DNA from 4 places in the Pseudomonas sp. GW821-FHT07F01 genome. Region 1 is predicted to be linked to each of the others. Evidence: riboswitches for the same ligand, from Rfam matches in the RefSeq annotation. Region 1 holds a riboswitch; each other region holds the start of a gene.

What was found. Region 1 has a riboswitch for cobalamin ahead of cobW (cobalamin biosynthesis protein CobW). Riboswitches for the same ligand answer to the same signal wherever they lie in the genome.
Region 2: linked by a shared signal. The riboswitch ahead of AC07R1_RS00960 (TonB-dependent receptor plug domain-containing protein) and the one ahead of cobW (cobalamin biosynthesis protein CobW) in region 1 are both predicted to bind cobalamin.
Region 3: linked by a shared signal. The riboswitch ahead of AC07R1_RS04690 (TonB-dependent receptor) and the one ahead of cobW (cobalamin biosynthesis protein CobW) in region 1 are both predicted to bind cobalamin.
Region 4: linked by a shared signal. The riboswitch ahead of cobO (cob(I)yrinic acid a,c-diamide adenosyltransferase) and the one ahead of cobW (cobalamin biosynthesis protein CobW) in region 1 are both predicted to bind cobalamin.

The regions. Positions count from the first base shown of each region.
Region 1 is NZ_JBWKQO010000002.1:409,685-413,578, reverse strand. Features, by position in the region: gene AC07R1_RS08040 (CbtA family protein) at 1-34, opposite strand, end outside; gene AC07R1_RS08035 (CbtB domain-containing protein) at 46-234, opposite strand; cobalamin riboswitch at 331-556, opposite strand; cobalamin riboswitch at 698-909, shown strand; gene cobW (cobalamin biosynthesis protein CobW) at 1,008-2,078, shown strand; gene cobN (cobaltochelatase subunit CobN) at 2,082-3,894, shown strand, end outside.
Region 2 is NZ_JBWKQO010000001.1:222,495-226,388, forward strand. Features, by position in the region: gene AC07R1_RS00955 ((2Fe-2S) ferredoxin domain-containing protein) at 1-241, opposite strand, end outside; gene AC07R1_RS00960 (TonB-dependent receptor plug domain-containing protein) at 253-2,178, opposite strand; cobalamin riboswitch at 2,331-2,534, opposite strand; gene AC07R1_RS00965 (arginine N-succinyltransferase) at 2,751-3,824, opposite strand; gene AC07R1_RS00970 (arginine N-succinyltransferase) at 3,874-3,894, opposite strand, start outside.
Region 3 is NZ_JBWKQO010000001.1:1,040,887-1,044,780, forward strand. Features, by position in the region: gene AC07R1_RS04680 (lipoprotein) at 1-248, shown strand, start outside; gene AC07R1_RS04685 (DUF7693 family protein) at 258-557, opposite strand; gene AC07R1_RS04690 (TonB-dependent receptor) at 728-2,878, opposite strand; cobalamin riboswitch at 2,989-3,193, opposite strand; gene AC07R1_RS04695 (NAD-dependent epimerase/dehydratase family protein) at 3,557-3,894, shown strand, end outside.
Region 4 is NZ_JBWKQO010000005.1:722,093-725,986, forward strand. Features, by position in the region: gene AC07R1_RS21765 (class I SAM-dependent methyltransferase) at 1-324, shown strand, start outside; gene AC07R1_RS21770 (PQQ-dependent sugar dehydrogenase) at 327-1,646, opposite strand; gene AC07R1_RS21775 (hypothetical protein) at 1,717-2,298, opposite strand; cobalamin riboswitch at 2,470-2,702, shown strand; gene cobO (cob(I)yrinic acid a,c-diamide adenosyltransferase) at 2,784-3,395, shown strand; gene AC07R1_RS21785 (cobyrinic acid a,c-diamide synthase CobB) at 3,406-3,894, shown strand, end outside.

The DNA.
Region 1 (3,894 bases):
TGAAACCTGCGGTTTGCGCGATACGCTTGATCATGTCGGCAGGTCTCAATGGCAAGGGAAGGCGGCGCTGTGGCGGGTGTCGTGAGCCGCGTTGTGCACCGCCTCGATGTGGGAGAAGCCGGCGAAGTACACCAGGCACGCGCCGAGGATCGAGGCGCCGATGGCGGCCACCAGGCGCTGGCTCAGGGTGGAGGTCGTGCTGGCGGAGTGGCTGGTGCTGCTGATGATCGACATGGCGCTTCCCTCTGGAGTGTCAGCGGGGTAGAGGCGCAGGAAAACCCCGCGTGATGGCCACGCAGGGTTTGCAACAGCGCCCGCCCACCGCGGGTTGTTATGTAAGTGTTGCGGGCCGGTCTCCGGGCTTGCGAGGGGCAGGGCTGTGTCATGCCGTGCCGGCAAGTGTCGCCTTCCCATGCCTTGGCACAGTGGATCTGACACTTCGCTCGCTTACCGTTGCGGGGGCAGCACCGGACTGGCCACGGCTTTTTAGTTAAGCACGTGATTCACCGGTTTCCCGTTTCACCCTGTAAGGGGCACCCGTAACAAGGTGTGTAGGAGATCATGGGCGGGGCAGGGGCGTCAATTGCCGTGACCGCTGCGCAGGTGTGCGCCGTGCTCGTGCAAGGTTCAATGGCTCTTTCGCCGGCAAGCCGGCTGCTACGGGCGCATTGTCGATTGACCGTCCCCCTGGCTCTGCGTAGCCTTGCGCTTTCGAGGTTCTTCGGCCACGGGTCGAAGCTAAGAAGGGAACGCGGTCGATGCCGCGGCTGCCCCCGCAACTGTGAAGGGTTCGATTGCTGCAAGGCCACTGCATGGGTGTCGACGACGCCGGTGGGAAGGCGCAGCAATCGCCGGTCCGACGACTGGCAAGCCCTCAGCCAGGAGACCTGCCTCGATCCAAGATTCTCACTACAACCGGGCGGGGTGATCCGGTGGCGAAATCTCCGCGCGCCCGGCGTTGCGGTTCTCGTCCCGTTTGCCCGCCTCCTTTTGCCAAAGGGCATCCGATGAAAACACTGGCCAAACTTCCCGTCACCATCGTCACCGGCTTCCTCGGCTCGGGCAAAACCACCCTGTTGCGGCACATGCTGGACAATGCCCAGGGCCGGCGCATTGCGGTGATCGTCAACGAATTCGGCGAGCTGGGCATCGACGGCGAAATCCTCAAGCAATGCGCCATCGGCTGCACCGAGGAAGAGGCCAGCGGCCGAGTCTACGAGCTGGCCAACGGTTGCCTGTGCTGCACCGTGCAGGAGGAGTTCTTCCCGGTGATGCGCGAACTGGTGGCGCGCCGTGGCGACCTGGACCACATCCTCATCGAGACCTCCGGTCTGGCGCTGCCCAAGCCTCTGGTCCAGGCCTTCCAGTGGCCGGAAATCCGCAGTGCCTGCACCGTCGATGCGGTGATCACCGTGGTCGACAGCCCGGCCGTGGCCGCCGGCACCTTCGCCGCCTTCCCCGATCAAGTGGACGCCCAGCGCAAGCTCGACCCCAACCTGGACCACGAATCGCCGCTGCATGAGCTGTTCGCCGACCAGCTGTCCAGCGCCGACCTGGTGATCCTCAACAAGACCGACCTGATCAGCCCCGAAGACCTGGCCAAGGTGCGCCTGGAAGTGGCCGAGGAGCTGCCGCCGGCGGTCAAGGTCATCGAAGCCAGCAGCGGTCGCCTGCCCCTGGATGTGCTGCTGGGCCTGGGTGCCGGTTCCGAGGAACACATCGACGGCCGCCACAGCCATCACGACCATCACCATGACGGCGATGACGATCACGACGACCACGATCACGACGCCTTCGATTCCATCTCCATCGAGCTGCCCCAGGCCGACGAAAGCCTGCTGCTGGACGCCCTGACCCAACTGGTGGTCAAGCACGGCATCCTGCGGGTCAAGGGTTTCGCCGCCATCCCCAACAAGCCGATGCGCCTGCTGATCCAAGGCGTGGGCACGCGCTTCGACAAGCACTTCGACCGCAAGTGGGGCGCCGACGAGGCCCGTACCACGCGCCTGGTGCTGATCGGCCAGGAACTGGACGCCGCCCAGCTCGAAGCGCAACTGCGCGCCGCACTCAGCGTCTAAGCCATGCACCTGCTCAGGACCCAGCCCGGCGGTTTCGTGTCGGATGACAACATTGCCGACCTGGGACAAACCCCCGCCGAGCTGGTGATCCTGTGCAGCGGCGATTCCAGCCTGGCGCTGCTGGCGGACGCCGCCGAGCAATTGCCCGAGGACTACCCCAGCTTTCGCCTGGCCAATCCGATGCAGGTGCAGAACCACGCCTCGGTGGACCTGTATGTGGACCAGGTGCTGCGCCACGCCAAGGTCATCCTGATTTCCCTGCACGGTGGCATCGCCTACTGGCGCTACGGCGTCGAGCGGCTGGTGGAGCTGTCCCAGCGCGGGGTGCAGTTGATCCTGGTGCCGGGGGACGACCGCCCCGACCCGGAACTCGGCGACCTGAGCACCGTGGGCCCCATCGAGCGTGATCGCCTGTGGCAATACCTGCGCCAGGGCGGCCGCGATAACGCCTTGAACTTCTACCGCTGCCTGGCCAGCGGCCTGTTGGGGCGCGACTACCCCTGGAGCGAACCGCAGGCCCTGCCACGCACGGCGATCTACCACCCGCACAAAAGCCAGGCTGCCCTCAGTGACTGGCAGGCCGACTGGCAGCCGGGGCAAGCCGTGGCAGCGCTGCTGTTCTACCGCTCCCACCTGCAGGCGGCCAACACCGGCTTTATCGACCTGTTCTGCCAGCGCTTGCTGGCGGCGGGCCTCAACCCCTTGCCGATAGCGGTGGCCAGCCTCAAGGAACCGGGCTGCCTGAGCCAGGTGGAAGACTGGCTGGATGAAACCGCGGCCGGGGTGATCCTCAACACCACAGGCTTCGCCCAGTCCAGCCCCGAAGCCCCGCACCTGCGGCCGTTCCGCCGCAATATCCCGGTGATCCAGGCGATCTGCGCCCAGGACAACGAACCGGGCTGGCGTGACAGCGAGCAGGGCCTGGGGCCGCGGGACCTGGCCATGCACATCGCCTTGCCGGAACTGGACGGGCGCATCATCAGCCGGCCCATCAGCTTCAAGGACCTGGCCTGGCGCAGCGAGCGCAGCCAGTCGGACGTGGTCTGTTATCGCGGCCAGCCCGAACGCATGGATTTCGTCGCCGAACTGGCCCGGCGCTGGGTCGAACTGGGGCGCCTGGACAACGGCCACAAACGCGTGGCCCTGGTACTGGCCAACTACCCGACCCGGGACGGGCGCATCGGCAACGGTGTGGGCCTGGACACCCCGGCGGCGGCGCTGAACATCCTCAAGGCACTGCACGCCGAAGGCTATCCGCTGCCGGCCGAACTGCCGGCCAGCGGCACCGAGTTGATCCAGCAGTTGCTGGGTGGGGTCAGCAACGACCTGGACAGCCTCGACCAGCGCCCCTGCCAGCAAAGCCTGGCCATGGCCGACTACCTGACGCTGTTCCAGGCCCTGCCCGAAGCCAACCGCCAAGCGGTGCTGGCACGCTGGGGCACGCCGCCGCAGGACCCGATGTGCCGCAACGGGCGGATGATGATCGCCGGCCTGCGCTTTGGCCTGACCTTCGTCGGTATCCAGCCGGCCCGGGGTTACCAGGTGGACCCCAGCGCGGTCTACCACGACCCGGACCTGGTGCCGCCCCATGGCTACCTGGCGTTCTACTTCTGGCTGCGCCAGGCCTACGGCGCCCACGCGCTGATCCATGTCGGCAAGCACGGCAACCTGGAATGGCTGCCGGGCAAGGGCGTGGGGCTTTCCGAGCAATGCTGGCCGGATGCGCTGCTGGGGCCGTTGCCGAACATCTACCCGTTCATCGTCAACGACCCGGGGGAGGGCGCCCAGGCCAAGCGCCGCACCCAGGCGGTGATCA
Region 2 (3,894 bases), on a different contig from region 1:
AGTCCAGGTAGGCACTGTCGGAGCTGGGTTCCAGGTCCACCACCAGCAGCTTCGCGCCGTCCTCGGGCAGGGCTTCGCCCAGCGCCGCCCAGAGGCTGTCGAAGCCGTCCAGGGTGTCGATCACCCGGGTGTCGGCGCCGTCGCCGCGCAGGGCCTCGAGCTCCTTGCGAAAGGCTTCGCCGAGGGCGCCGCCGTGCAGGCCGGGGCCGACGAACAGCACCCGTTGATAGTTCTCATGCATGTCGGTCGGCCTCAGAAGCGGTAGGTGTAGCGCACTTCGGTGGTGAAGGGTCGCCCCAGGTTGTCCACCGAGGGCGAGCTGCTGGTCATGCTGGTGCTGTAGTCGCGGTCGAACAGGTTCTCCACCAGCAGGCTCAGGCGGTGCTGCTGGGCCGTATCCAGGTAGCGATAGGCATCGGCGTCGACCACCGAATAGTGGCCGTAGTCGACGTTCTTCGGGCTGTCGATCTGGCCGATGTAGCGGACCGCGCCACCCACGCCCCACATCCGGTCCGGGGCTTCGAAGCCCAGCCGCGAACGGGCGAAGAAACCGGGGATGTTGCTCAGGGTCACGCCGTTGCGCGACTCCACCAGGTTGCGGGTCATGTCCGCCTGCAGGGTCCACTGCGGGCTGAACTGCCAGCGCCCGTCGAGTTCGATGCCGCGCACCTTGATCCGGCCCTGGCCGTTGCTCCAGACATCGTTGGCGTCGAGGGTGATCAGGTCGTCGATCTTGCGGTGGAAGGCGCTGACGCTGGCGTTGAATTCGCCGGCCAGCAGGCTGCCCTTGTAGTCCAGGCCGAGCTCGGCATTGAGGCTCTTTTCCGGCTTGAGGTCGGGGTTGCCTTTTTCGTAGTCCTCGTTGGCGTACAGCTGCTCGGCGTTGGGCAGCTTGAAGGCGCTGCCGTACTGGCCGCGCAGTTGCCAGTGGGGCGTCAGGTCGTAGAGCGAGGTGAGCATGCCCACGGTGGCGCTCTCGCCGCCGCTGATTTTCTCGTGGCGCACGCCCAGGCTCGGGTGCCAGTCGGGCAGGGCGTCGAACACCGGGCGCAGCTGGGTGTACAGGGCATTGGCCTGGGCCTGCTTGTTATCGATCTTCAGCACGTCGTCCTGGCCCTTGAACCACTGGTTGTCGGTGCCCAATACCAGCACGTGGCCGCCGTCCAGCTCGGCCTTGCCCTCGGCCTGCAGGCCCCAGTCGGTGAAGCCCCAGTAGTCGTTGTGGTTGCGCACCTTGAGGCTGGCGTCGTCGAGGCTGTCGATCCTGGTGTAGCGGGTGTCCCAGTCGTTGACATGGCCCTTGACGAAGTAGCTGAAGCCTTCGCCCAGGCGCTGCTCGAAGGTCGCGGTGGCGATCTGCTGGATGCGGTCGTTGGTGGTTTTCCGGTTGTTCACCGGGCGGGCGAAATCCAGGTTGGCGTCGCTGTACTGGTAGAACAGTTCCAGCCGCGAAGCGTCGCCAAGGCCCTGGATCGCCTTGGCGCCGAAGGTGGTCACTTCATAGCTGCGTTTCTTGTCCCGGGTGTTGGCGTTGTAGGCGCTGTTGCGAAATGGCTGGTAGCCATCGGAGACGTTGTGGCTGACATAGGCCAACAGCCCCAGCTCGCCCAGGCCGTTGCTGAGGATCTGCTCGGCGCGGGCGTCGCCGCTCCTGCCCATGAAACTGTCCAGGCCCAGGTTGACCTCGCCGGAGACGTCGCGGGTCTGCGGGTTGCGGGTGACGATGTTGATCACCCCGGACACCGCCTGTGTACCGAACAGCAGGCTCTGGCCACCCTTGAGCACCTCGATGCGCTCGATGGCGTTGGCCGGCAGGGTATCCAGGTACAGGCCGCCGTACAGGCGGTTGTTCAGGCGCACGCCGTCCAGCAGGATCAGGGTGTCGTCGTTGCGCCCGCCCAGCAGGGAGTAGGTGCCGTAGTCGAAGGGGCCATTCTTGGGCGCCACATACAGCCCCGGCACGTACATCTGCAGGACCCGGGTGATGTCGCTGCTGGGGCCGGCGCGTTCTATCTGCTGGCGGTCGATGATCTCCACCTTGCTGCCGTACCGGGCCATTTCGGCCACCGTGGTGGACTCCACCGAGGGGGCGGAAACAAATTGCCGGTCCAGCGTCAGGGGGCTGTCGTCCGCCAGCAGCAGGGGGCTGAACAGGCAGCCGAGCAGGGCGCCGCTCATGGTGCGGCGAGGTGCACGCCAGTCGCGTGCAGGCAAAGTGTCAGGTGTTGTCATTGTTGGTCTTCTCGAAAGTGTCTTCGGGAAGCACGCAGGAGAGGGTATCGGCCACGGGCACGCGACCATACCGGCCCATGCCCGCCCACCGCAGGATTGCCAAACAGACGTCACAGGCCGGTCTCCGGGCTTGCGAGTCTGGCGGCATTCGCCTTCCCATACCTTGGGTACAGTGGCCTGTTGAATGCAGCACTCGCTTACCGTTGCGGGGGCAGCACCGGACTTGCCCGAAAAGGGGCGCACCGGTTTCCCGTTTCACCTCCTGCACGGCGGCAGGAGGCACCTGAAACTGGGCGGCATATGAACATCCGCCCCGGCGTTCGTCAACGTTGCGCCTGCCGCCAGGTGTTACCGGATTCATCGCCCTGACGCCTCTGTAGCCGCTGCCGAGCCCGCGAGGCTGCGCAAAGGCCCGCAGGGCCTTGCTTGGCAGTCTCATGTCGAGCACCTCAGCGGTCTTGAGATTTCGCGCCCCTGCGGGCCGTTCTTTCGAACGCGGCCCGAGCCTGCGGCAGCGGCTACAGGAGCAGGGCGCTTTGCGGGGCCAGGTGCCGCTGTGCGTGCAGGGCCGTGCGTGACTCGCAGGCCAGCAGCGGCGCCGCCCGTACCGAGTCGCCCGGCTGCAGTTGCAGGCGCTTGGCGGTCAGCCGGTCCACCAGCAGGCAACCCGAAACCAGGCGCCCGGGGGCGGCGGTGATGCGGCAGCTTTCCAGGCGCCGGTTGTGGATCAGCCACACCGGCGCCTGTGCGTCCGGAGTGCCCACCAGCAGGGGCAGGGTCTGGCTTTCGCGCACGCTGCGGATCTTCGCCACCTCGGCCTCGATCAGCGGCCCGCCATCGAAGATGTCGATGCAGCCCTGATGGCTGAAGCCTTCGTCGCGCAGGATGCTCACCGCCTGTTCGGTGCTGGCGTGGGCCTGGCCGATGGCGGCCTGTGCCTGGGGGCTGAGCAGGCAGGTGTACAGCGGCTGGCGCGGCATCAGTTCGGCGATGAAGGATTTGCTGCCGTGGCTGGACAGGCGATTGGCCTGCTGGAAACCCATCTTGAAGAAGTGCCGCCCCAGGCTGTCCCAGAACGGCGAGCGGCCCTGGCTGTCGAGCTGGCCGCGCAGTTCGGCCACCAGCTTGTCGCCGAACAGCCGGGGGAATTCGGCGACAAACAGCAGGCGCGCGGTGGACAGCAGGCGGCCGGTGTAGCCCTGGCGGTGATCGCGGCGCAGGAACAGCGAGCACAGCAGCGACTGCCCGGTCATCTCGTTGCACAGGAACAGGGTCGGGATGTGCTTTTCGATGCCCAGCACCGGGGCGCTGCCGTGGGTGGTGCCGACCCGGTAGTTGTAGCAGGGCTCGCGCAGGCCGATGGCGCCGCTCAGGCCGCAGACCCCGATCACCTGCTGCTCGTCATCTTCCATGACGAACAGGTAGTCGGCATCGGCCCGCTCCACCTGGTTGGCGAAGGCTCGCTGCGCCCAGCGCACCCGATGGGCCAGGCGCTCGGGGTCGGTGGACAGGTTGTTCAGTTCGCGACAGCTGCCTTCGAGCAGGCTCAAGACCGCCGGCAGATCGGTGACGCGGATCGGACGGACGATCATTGGCGGGCTCCTGGCAATGACGCCGGGCAGGGGGGCAACAGGGGCCGGTTCATAAGGCAACGCTCCGTAC
Region 3 (3,894 bases), on a different contig from region 1:
CCCGGAAAACCCCGGCCGAATATGCCGAGTGCGTGGTGCCCAAGCTGCAAGGCAACGCCCAGAGCCCGACGGTTTCCCAGACCCAGCGCGGTTTTCGCATTGTCGTTGCCAGCAAGGTGGCGGCAGACAACGTACTGGAAGCCTACAAGGCGCCCAATGGCGGCAAGGTGTTCCTCTACGAGCGGCACTTGCTGGCCTCCAGCTTCGCCCCGTCGAGCTTCGAACGCGCGGCCCAGGAATGCCTGTAGCCAGCCGTGTTAAACCGCCTCTTTCAGTAACTTCTCGATCTGCGCCAGCTCCCAGGTACTGAGCAGGCTCACCGGGTCGGTGCCGAAGCGTTGCCGCGTATCGAGCTGCCAGACATCGCCTTCGGCGCTGCGGCAGCTCTGGCAGTGATGCAGATGCCGGCCATCGAAATCCAGCAGCAACTGCCAACCCTCGATATCCACCTGCACCTGGCCAGCGCCCGAATGGCTGGCGCTGGGCCGTAGGGGGTAAACGCCAAGGGCGGCATCGCGCAGGCGCTGGCAGACATCTCGGGCATTCAGGCAGGGCATGGGGCTCTCGCGGGCAGTGCAGGGACAAAGGCGCTCAGCATATCCATCGACTGCGTGGGTGCAAGTGCCGATTGGTCGCTGTCCGACGCTGGCCCGGGCCAGTGGCTGGCGAACTCACTGCACGCCTTAAATGGCGCCGCAAAGCCCAGGGCCTTGCGGCAACCCCTCGATCAGAAGCTGTAGTCGGCGGTGACGAACAACGAGCGCGGTTCACCCATCAGCCATTGCTGGCCGCTGTTCTGTTGCGCCGCGGCATAACGCCGGTCCAGCAGGTTTTTCACCTGCAGGCCCAGGCGCACATCGGGCAGGGCCTGCCAGCCGAGGTTGGCATCCAGCACCGTGTAGCCGGGTACATCGACGCTATTGGCGGTGTTGGCATAACGCGCATCGACGTAGCGCAGGCCCATGCCGGCTTCCAGGCTCGGAGCCAGGGCCTTGTTCAGCCACAGGTTGGCGGTGCGTCGCGGCACGTTGGTGGGGCGATTGCCGGCCCGGGACACCGCTTTGCCAGAGACCACCTCATCGAAGTCATCGTACTCGGCACGCACCACCGAGGCGTTGGCCGAGACTTGCCAGCCGTGATCCAGGGCCAGCTCCAGCGAGGTTTCCAGGCCGTCGGCGGATTGCTGGCCGACCTGCTGCGCCAGGCGGGTCACCGGATCGGTGGTCAAGAGCTTTTTCTTGACGATGTGGTAGGCCGCCAGGGTCCATTCGCCACGGCCGTTCCAGAACTGCTGCTTGAGCCCGAACTCGGTCTGCTTGGCTTCGGTCAGGTCCATCTGCAACTGGCTCGGGTTGAGGCTGATCAGGTTGCTGACCCCGTCTTCACTGGTGGAGTACTGGCCGTACAGCGACAGTTGATCGGTGACCGCGAACACCAGGCCGGCGCGCCAGTTGCCGCCGGTGAGGCTGCGATCGGTGCGGGTGCCGGCGCGCAGATCACTGCGATCGATATGGTTCTGGTCGCGGCGGATGCCGGTCACCAGCGACCAGCGCTCCGACAGTTGCAGGCGGTTTTCCGCAAACAGGGCGAAAGTGCGGGTGCTGCTGTCGGTCTGGGGCGAGAAGGGCGAGCGGCTCTGGAAGTAGCCCGGTGCCGGGTTCCACGGGTCGATATAGTCGCTACCGATATCCTTGTAGGGCGAGTTGTTGGCCACGCCGAAGCGAATCCTGTTGTACTCCAGGCCGACCACGGTCCTGCTGTCCAGGCCGAACAGCGAGTGGTTGAAGGTGAAGCTCTGGCGATCGCCGATCTGCTCCTGATCGTGCTTGATCTCCAGGTAGTCGCCGCGCAGCAACTGCTCCCGGGAGCTGACCCAGTTGTAGGCTTCGGCGTTGCGCCAGTGGCGGCGGCTCTTGATGTAGTAGAGCTGGTTGCTGGCGCTGAGGTTGTCGCTCAGGGTCCAGTCGGTGTTGAGCCGGGTCCATTCGTCGTTGTAGCGCTGCACGGCGTTGCGCAGGTTGTAGTTCTTGTCCCGCAGGCTGTCGCGGTATTGGCCGGCAATCAGCGGCGTGCCGAAATAGCTGGCGGGTTCGCTTTCACCGCGTTCATGGGCCAGGGTGAAACCGAGGTCGTCGGTGGCTTGCCAGCGTAGCGCCGCGCTGAGTGCCAGGCTGCGTGACTGGCCCTGGTCGACCCAGCCATTGCTCTGCTGCTGGTTCAGGGTCAGGCGGTAGCTCAGGGTGTCGGTCAGCGAGCCGCCGCTGTCCAGGCCCAGTTGCTGGCGATCATGGGAGCCATAGCCCAGGCGCAGGCGGTTGTGGATCTCACCGTCGAAGGGCTTCTTGGCAATCACGTTGATCACCGCGCCGGTGGCGCCTTCCCCGTACAGCACCGAGGCCGGGCCGCGGATCACGTCGATGCGCTCGACCATCCACGGGTCCACCGGGAAGGTCTGGCTGCCGGCGCCGGTGTACAGGCGCGCGCCGTCGAACAGGGTCATCACCGAGGAGTGCCCGGTAAAGCCGCGGGCCGACAGTGCGGTATTGCCGTTGCCCGGGGTGGCGATGCTGGTGATGCCGGGGGAGCGGGTGACGGCATCCTGCACCGTGAGGTTGTTGCGGTTGCTGATGGCGTCGTTGCCCAGGCTGCTGGTGCTGGCCGGAGTCTCCAGGGCCGTGAGGTTCAGCCGCGAGCCGGCGGGCAGGGGCGTGTCCAGAGAGGTTTGCGGGGCGCTGGAGACTCCGCTCACTTGGGCCTCGGGCAAGACCAGGAAGGTTTTCTGTTCAGCCTGTGCCAGGGCCGGGCAGGCCATGCAAGGCAGGAGGGTGAAACACAGCGAGGGGCTCGCCAGGTGTTGCAGCAAGGAGGTGCGGGACATGCGATTCCTACTACTTGTAAGGAATGAATGAATCCCGGAGGGAACAACGCATAGGGAATCGCGGGCAGCCGCGCCCACGAAAACCGGACTGCGCCCGCCCACCGCGGGGTTGTCAAACGAAGTGGCAGGCCGGTCTCCGGGCTCGCGAGGGTCATGAGGCATTCACCTTCCCATGCCTTGGCACAGTGGTCTGTCGAATGCTTCGCTCGCTTACCGTTGCGGGGGCAGCGCCGGACTGATCATCGAAATGACGCACCGGCTTCCCGTTTAACCCCATGCACGGCGGCATGGGACACCTGAAACTGGCGCGCATATGAGCACTGCCGAGCCCTTGCGTCAATGGCATGTGGCCAGCTACGGCGGCGGTTTCAGCGCTTTATGCTGGGAAAGTCAATATATTGACCTATTTTTCCTGGCGCTTAAATAATCGACAAATATCGACGCATTATTGACGATTTTGCTTTTCTGACCCAGTATGTCGGCGCTGAGCGATTGATTATCTTGAGTTTTTTTTTGACGCCAAAGCTCTGAACTCTGCTCCGAAAAAAGGCGAAACAGCCTATGGGGCAGAGCAGCCAAACAAAACATGATGGCCAGGATGGCAAGTAGCCAGGGCTGATCCGTTGGCTGTGCTAGCTTCAGACGGCGTAGCCGCGATTTTTCTCTTTGGAATGATCTATGTCTGCCGAACGGATACTGGTTACTGGGGGCGCTGGTTTTATCGGTTCTCACCTCGTGGATGCACTGCTGGCCAAGGGTTATGCGGTGCGGGTTCTGGACGACCTTTCCACGGGCAAGGTCGGCAATCTGCCCATGGGCGATGCTGGCCTGGAACTGCTGGTGGGGGATGCCGCCGATGCGGCACTCCTGGCGGATGCCGTTCAGGGCTGCGATGCCGTGGTGCATCTGGCTGCTGTGGCGTCGGTCCAGGCTTCGGTCGAAGACCCGGTGGCCACCCACCAGAGCAATTTCATCGCCACCCTGCGCCTGTGCGAGGCGATGACCGCGGCCGGTAT
Region 4 (3,894 bases), on a different contig from region 1:
ATCGAACTGCGCCTGGCCCCGGCCCTGGATACCCTGGCCAGCCTGGAGCGAGCGGGGCAGCTTGGCTGTTTCGACCTGATCTTCATCGATGCCGACAAGGCCAACTACCCGGCCTACCTGGAGGCCGCGCTAGGCCTGCTGCGCGTTGGCGGGCTGCTGGTGTTCGACAACACCCTGTGGAGCGGGCGCGTGCTGGAGACCGATTCCCTGAGCGAGGATACCCGAGCCATCCAGGCGCTCAATCGCGCCTTGAAGGATGACTCGCGTATCGATCTGTCGCTGCTGCCGCTGGGAGATGGTCTGACGCTGTGCCGCAAGCGTTGAGCCTAGGGGGCTTTGGCGGCGGAGACTCGCCAGATCTTGTTGCCCACATCGTCGGCCACCAATAACCCGCCTTGCTGGTCGATCACCACTCCGACCGGGCGTCCCATGGCTTTCTCGTCGGCATTGAGAAAGCCGCTAAGCACATCGATCGGCGCTCCATTGGGCTTGCCGGCGCTGAATGGCACGAAAACCACCTTGTAGCCGCTATGAGGCTTGCGATTCCAGGAACCGTGCTGGCCGATGAAGGCGCCTTCGGTGAAGGGGGCGGGGAGCTTGCTGCCGTCGGCGAAGGTCAGCCCCAGCGACGCGGTGTGCGGGCCTACCGCGTAGTCCGGGGCGATGGCCTTGGCCACCAGGTCGAGGTTCTGCGGCTTGACCCGTACATCCACATGTTGCCCGTAGTAGCTGAAGGGCCAGCCATAGAACGCGCCATCCTTGACCGAGGTGATGTAGTCCGGCACCAGGTCGCTGCCGATTTCGTCCCGCTCGTTGACTGCGGTCCAGAGTGCGCCGCTGGCCGGCTCCCAGGCCAGGCCATTGGGGTTGCGCAGGCCGGTGGCGAACAGGCGGTGCTGGCCGCTTTCACGGTCCACCTCCCAGATCGCCGCTCGGCCTTGCTCCTTGTCCAGGCCGTTTTCGCCGACGTTGCTGTTGGAGCCCACGGTGACGTAGAGCTTGCTGCCGTCCTTGCTGGCGATAACGTTCTTGGTCCAGTGATGGTTGAGGGTGCCGCCGGGCAGGTCGACCACCTTGGTGGCGGCTGCGCTGATCTGGGTGTCGCCGCTCTGATAGGGAAAGCGCAGTAGCTTGTCGGTATCGGCCACATACAGGTCATTGCCCACCAGGGTCATGCCAAAGGGCGAATTGAGGTTCTCCAGAAACACTGTGCGGGTCTCCGCCACACCATCGTGATCCTGGTCCCTTAGCAGGGTGATGCGGTTGGCGCTGGGCACGGCCGCCCCGGCACGGCCCATGATCTTGCCGGCGATCCAGCCGCGAATGCCCTGGCTGTCATCCGGTTTGGGCGGGGCGTTGGTTTCCGCCACCAGCACATCGCCATTGGGCAGGACGTAGAGCCAGCGTGGATGGTCGAGGTTCTCGGCGAAAGCCTTGACCTGGGTGCCGGCCGCGGCCTGGGGTTTTGCACCTTGCGGCCAGCCGATGGCGGGGGCGATGTTGACCGTGGGGATCAACGTCGGGTTGGGTTCCGGCAGCTTGGGGTTGGGGCCGGTGCCGTCGGACACCTGCAGGCTGGAAGTTTCGCCGCAGGCGGCGAGGCCGGCGGCGATGGCGATCAGTAGGCTGTGCTGAAGCTTGAGCATGCGAATTTCCCTATGAGTGCACGGACGTCGTAGTCATAGAGAAGCATAGCCAGTCGATGGTTCCGCCCGATCAGCGGGCCTCCTTGAAGAGCACGGCGACGCCCGGGTGGTAGTGGCCGGCCTCGTTGTGCAGCTTGCGATAGGCGTAGGGGAAGTACCAGGCCACGGCGCAACAGTGCTCTTTCTGCAGTTCGTCGAGCATGTCCTGGAGCTCTTCCGGGGTAGCGCTGTGCTGGGATTTTTGTGGGGCAACGAACAGGCAACCCAGTCTCAGGTCGCTGGCGTAGCTGATCTTTCTTGCATCCTGGGCAACGTCCAGCAGTGCCTGGGTCAGGTTCAGGCTGTTGACCCTTGGCCAGCGCTGGGTGGCGTGGATGTAGGCGCGCTCTTCCTTGGTGGCCAGGTACAGGTCGGTGCGGGCGTTGCGCGCACCTTCTTCCTGCTGTTTCCTGCTGGGGCTGTGTTCCAGGCTGACCATCTCGGCCATCCAGGCCGCCGCGCTGAGCAGCCCGAGATTGGCCTGCTCGTCGAACCAGTAGGGCGTTTCGTTATCGCCGCGAACCGCGTTGTAGCGATCGATGCAATCGAACCAGCGTTCCAGCATCGGGCGCAGGAATTCCAGCTTCGGATTGCTGATGATCATGCCTTGCATCGAACTCACCCCTTATTGTTGTGTGGTTGGCGCCTGGGGCGCTGAAAAGTGGCTATTTGATATCATTGCTCTGAGTGTGGCACAAGATTGGCGTCAGTTTATTGATGCAGTGCAGTTTTGTGCCGGGGGCGACGGCCGGCTTTAATTGACGCTCCACCCCCAACCCTCTAACCTTCGCGACTTGTTTCAGGTGCTCTGTGGCCGGTGGCCGACAGAGTGAAACAGGGAAGCCGGTCAGGGTCTGTTCCAGTGATGGAGCCGACGACGATTCCGGCGCTGCCCCCGCAACGGTAGATGAGTCAAGACTGCGCCTGACGCCACTGTGTCAATGACACGGGAAGGCGCGCAGTCCGGCAGCCATGCCGCTCATGAGCCCGGAGACCGGCCTGATCCATCCAACGGCATCACGGTGGGCGATGCCAGGCTAGCGCCGTCTGTTCCTTTTCCCTGCCCCCCGTTCCCCAGCCCCAACGGAGAGCTGCCCCATGAGTGAATCCCCCGATCGTGACGAGCGCCATCTGGCGCGCATGTTGCGCAAAAAAGCCGTGATCGATGAACGCATTGCCAACTCGCCCAACGAATGCGGCCTGCTGCTGGTATTGACCGGCAACGGCAAGGGCAAGAGCAGCTCGGCCTTCGGCATGCTGGCGCGGTCCATGGGCCACGGCATGCAGTGTGGCGTGGTGCAGTTCATCAAGGGGCGTAATAGCACCGGCGAAGAACTGTTCTTCCGGCGTTTCCCCGAGCAGGTGCGCTTTCACGTGATGGGCGAAGGCTTTACCTGGGAAACCCAGGATCGCCAGCGCGATATCGCTGCGGCTGAAGCCGCCTGGGCGGTTTCCAGGGAGTTGCTGAGCAACCCGGATATTGGCCTGGTGGTGCTCGACGAGCTGAACATTGCCCTCAAGCACGGCTACCTGGACCTGGATCAGGTGCTCAGTGACCTGCAGGCACGTCCGCCCATGCAGCATGTGGTAGTGACCGGTCGCGGCGCCAAGCCGGAGATGATCGAGCTGGCCGATACCGTGACCGAGATGGGCATGGTCAAGCACGCCTTCCAGGCCGGGATCAAGGCGCAGAAAGGTGTCGAGCTGTGAGCGTGAATTCATGACTGATGTTCGTCATTGCCCGGCAGTGTTGATCGCCGCACCGGCTTCCGGCCAGGGCAAGACCACGGTGACCGCGGCCCTTGCCCGCTTGCACCGCAACCGGGGGCGCAAGGTTCGGGTCTTCAAGTGCGGCCCGGATTTCCTCGACCCGATGATTCTTGAGCGCGCCAGTGGTGCTGCGGTGTACCAGTTGGACATGTGGATGGTGGGCGAGCAGGAAAGCCGCCGTCTGCTCTGGGAGGCGGCGGGAGAGGCCGACCTGATTCTGATCGAAGGGGTCATGGGCCTGTTCGATGGCACCCCTTCCAGCGCCGATCTGGCGCGGCATTTCGGCGTGCCGGTGCTGGGGGTGATCGATGGCACCGCCATGGCCCAGACCTTCGGCGCCCTGGCTCTGGGCCTGGCGCGCTACCAGCCGGACCTGCCGTTTGCCGGGGTGCTGGCCAACCGGGTTGGTACCCTGCGCCATGCGCAGTTGCTGGAAGGC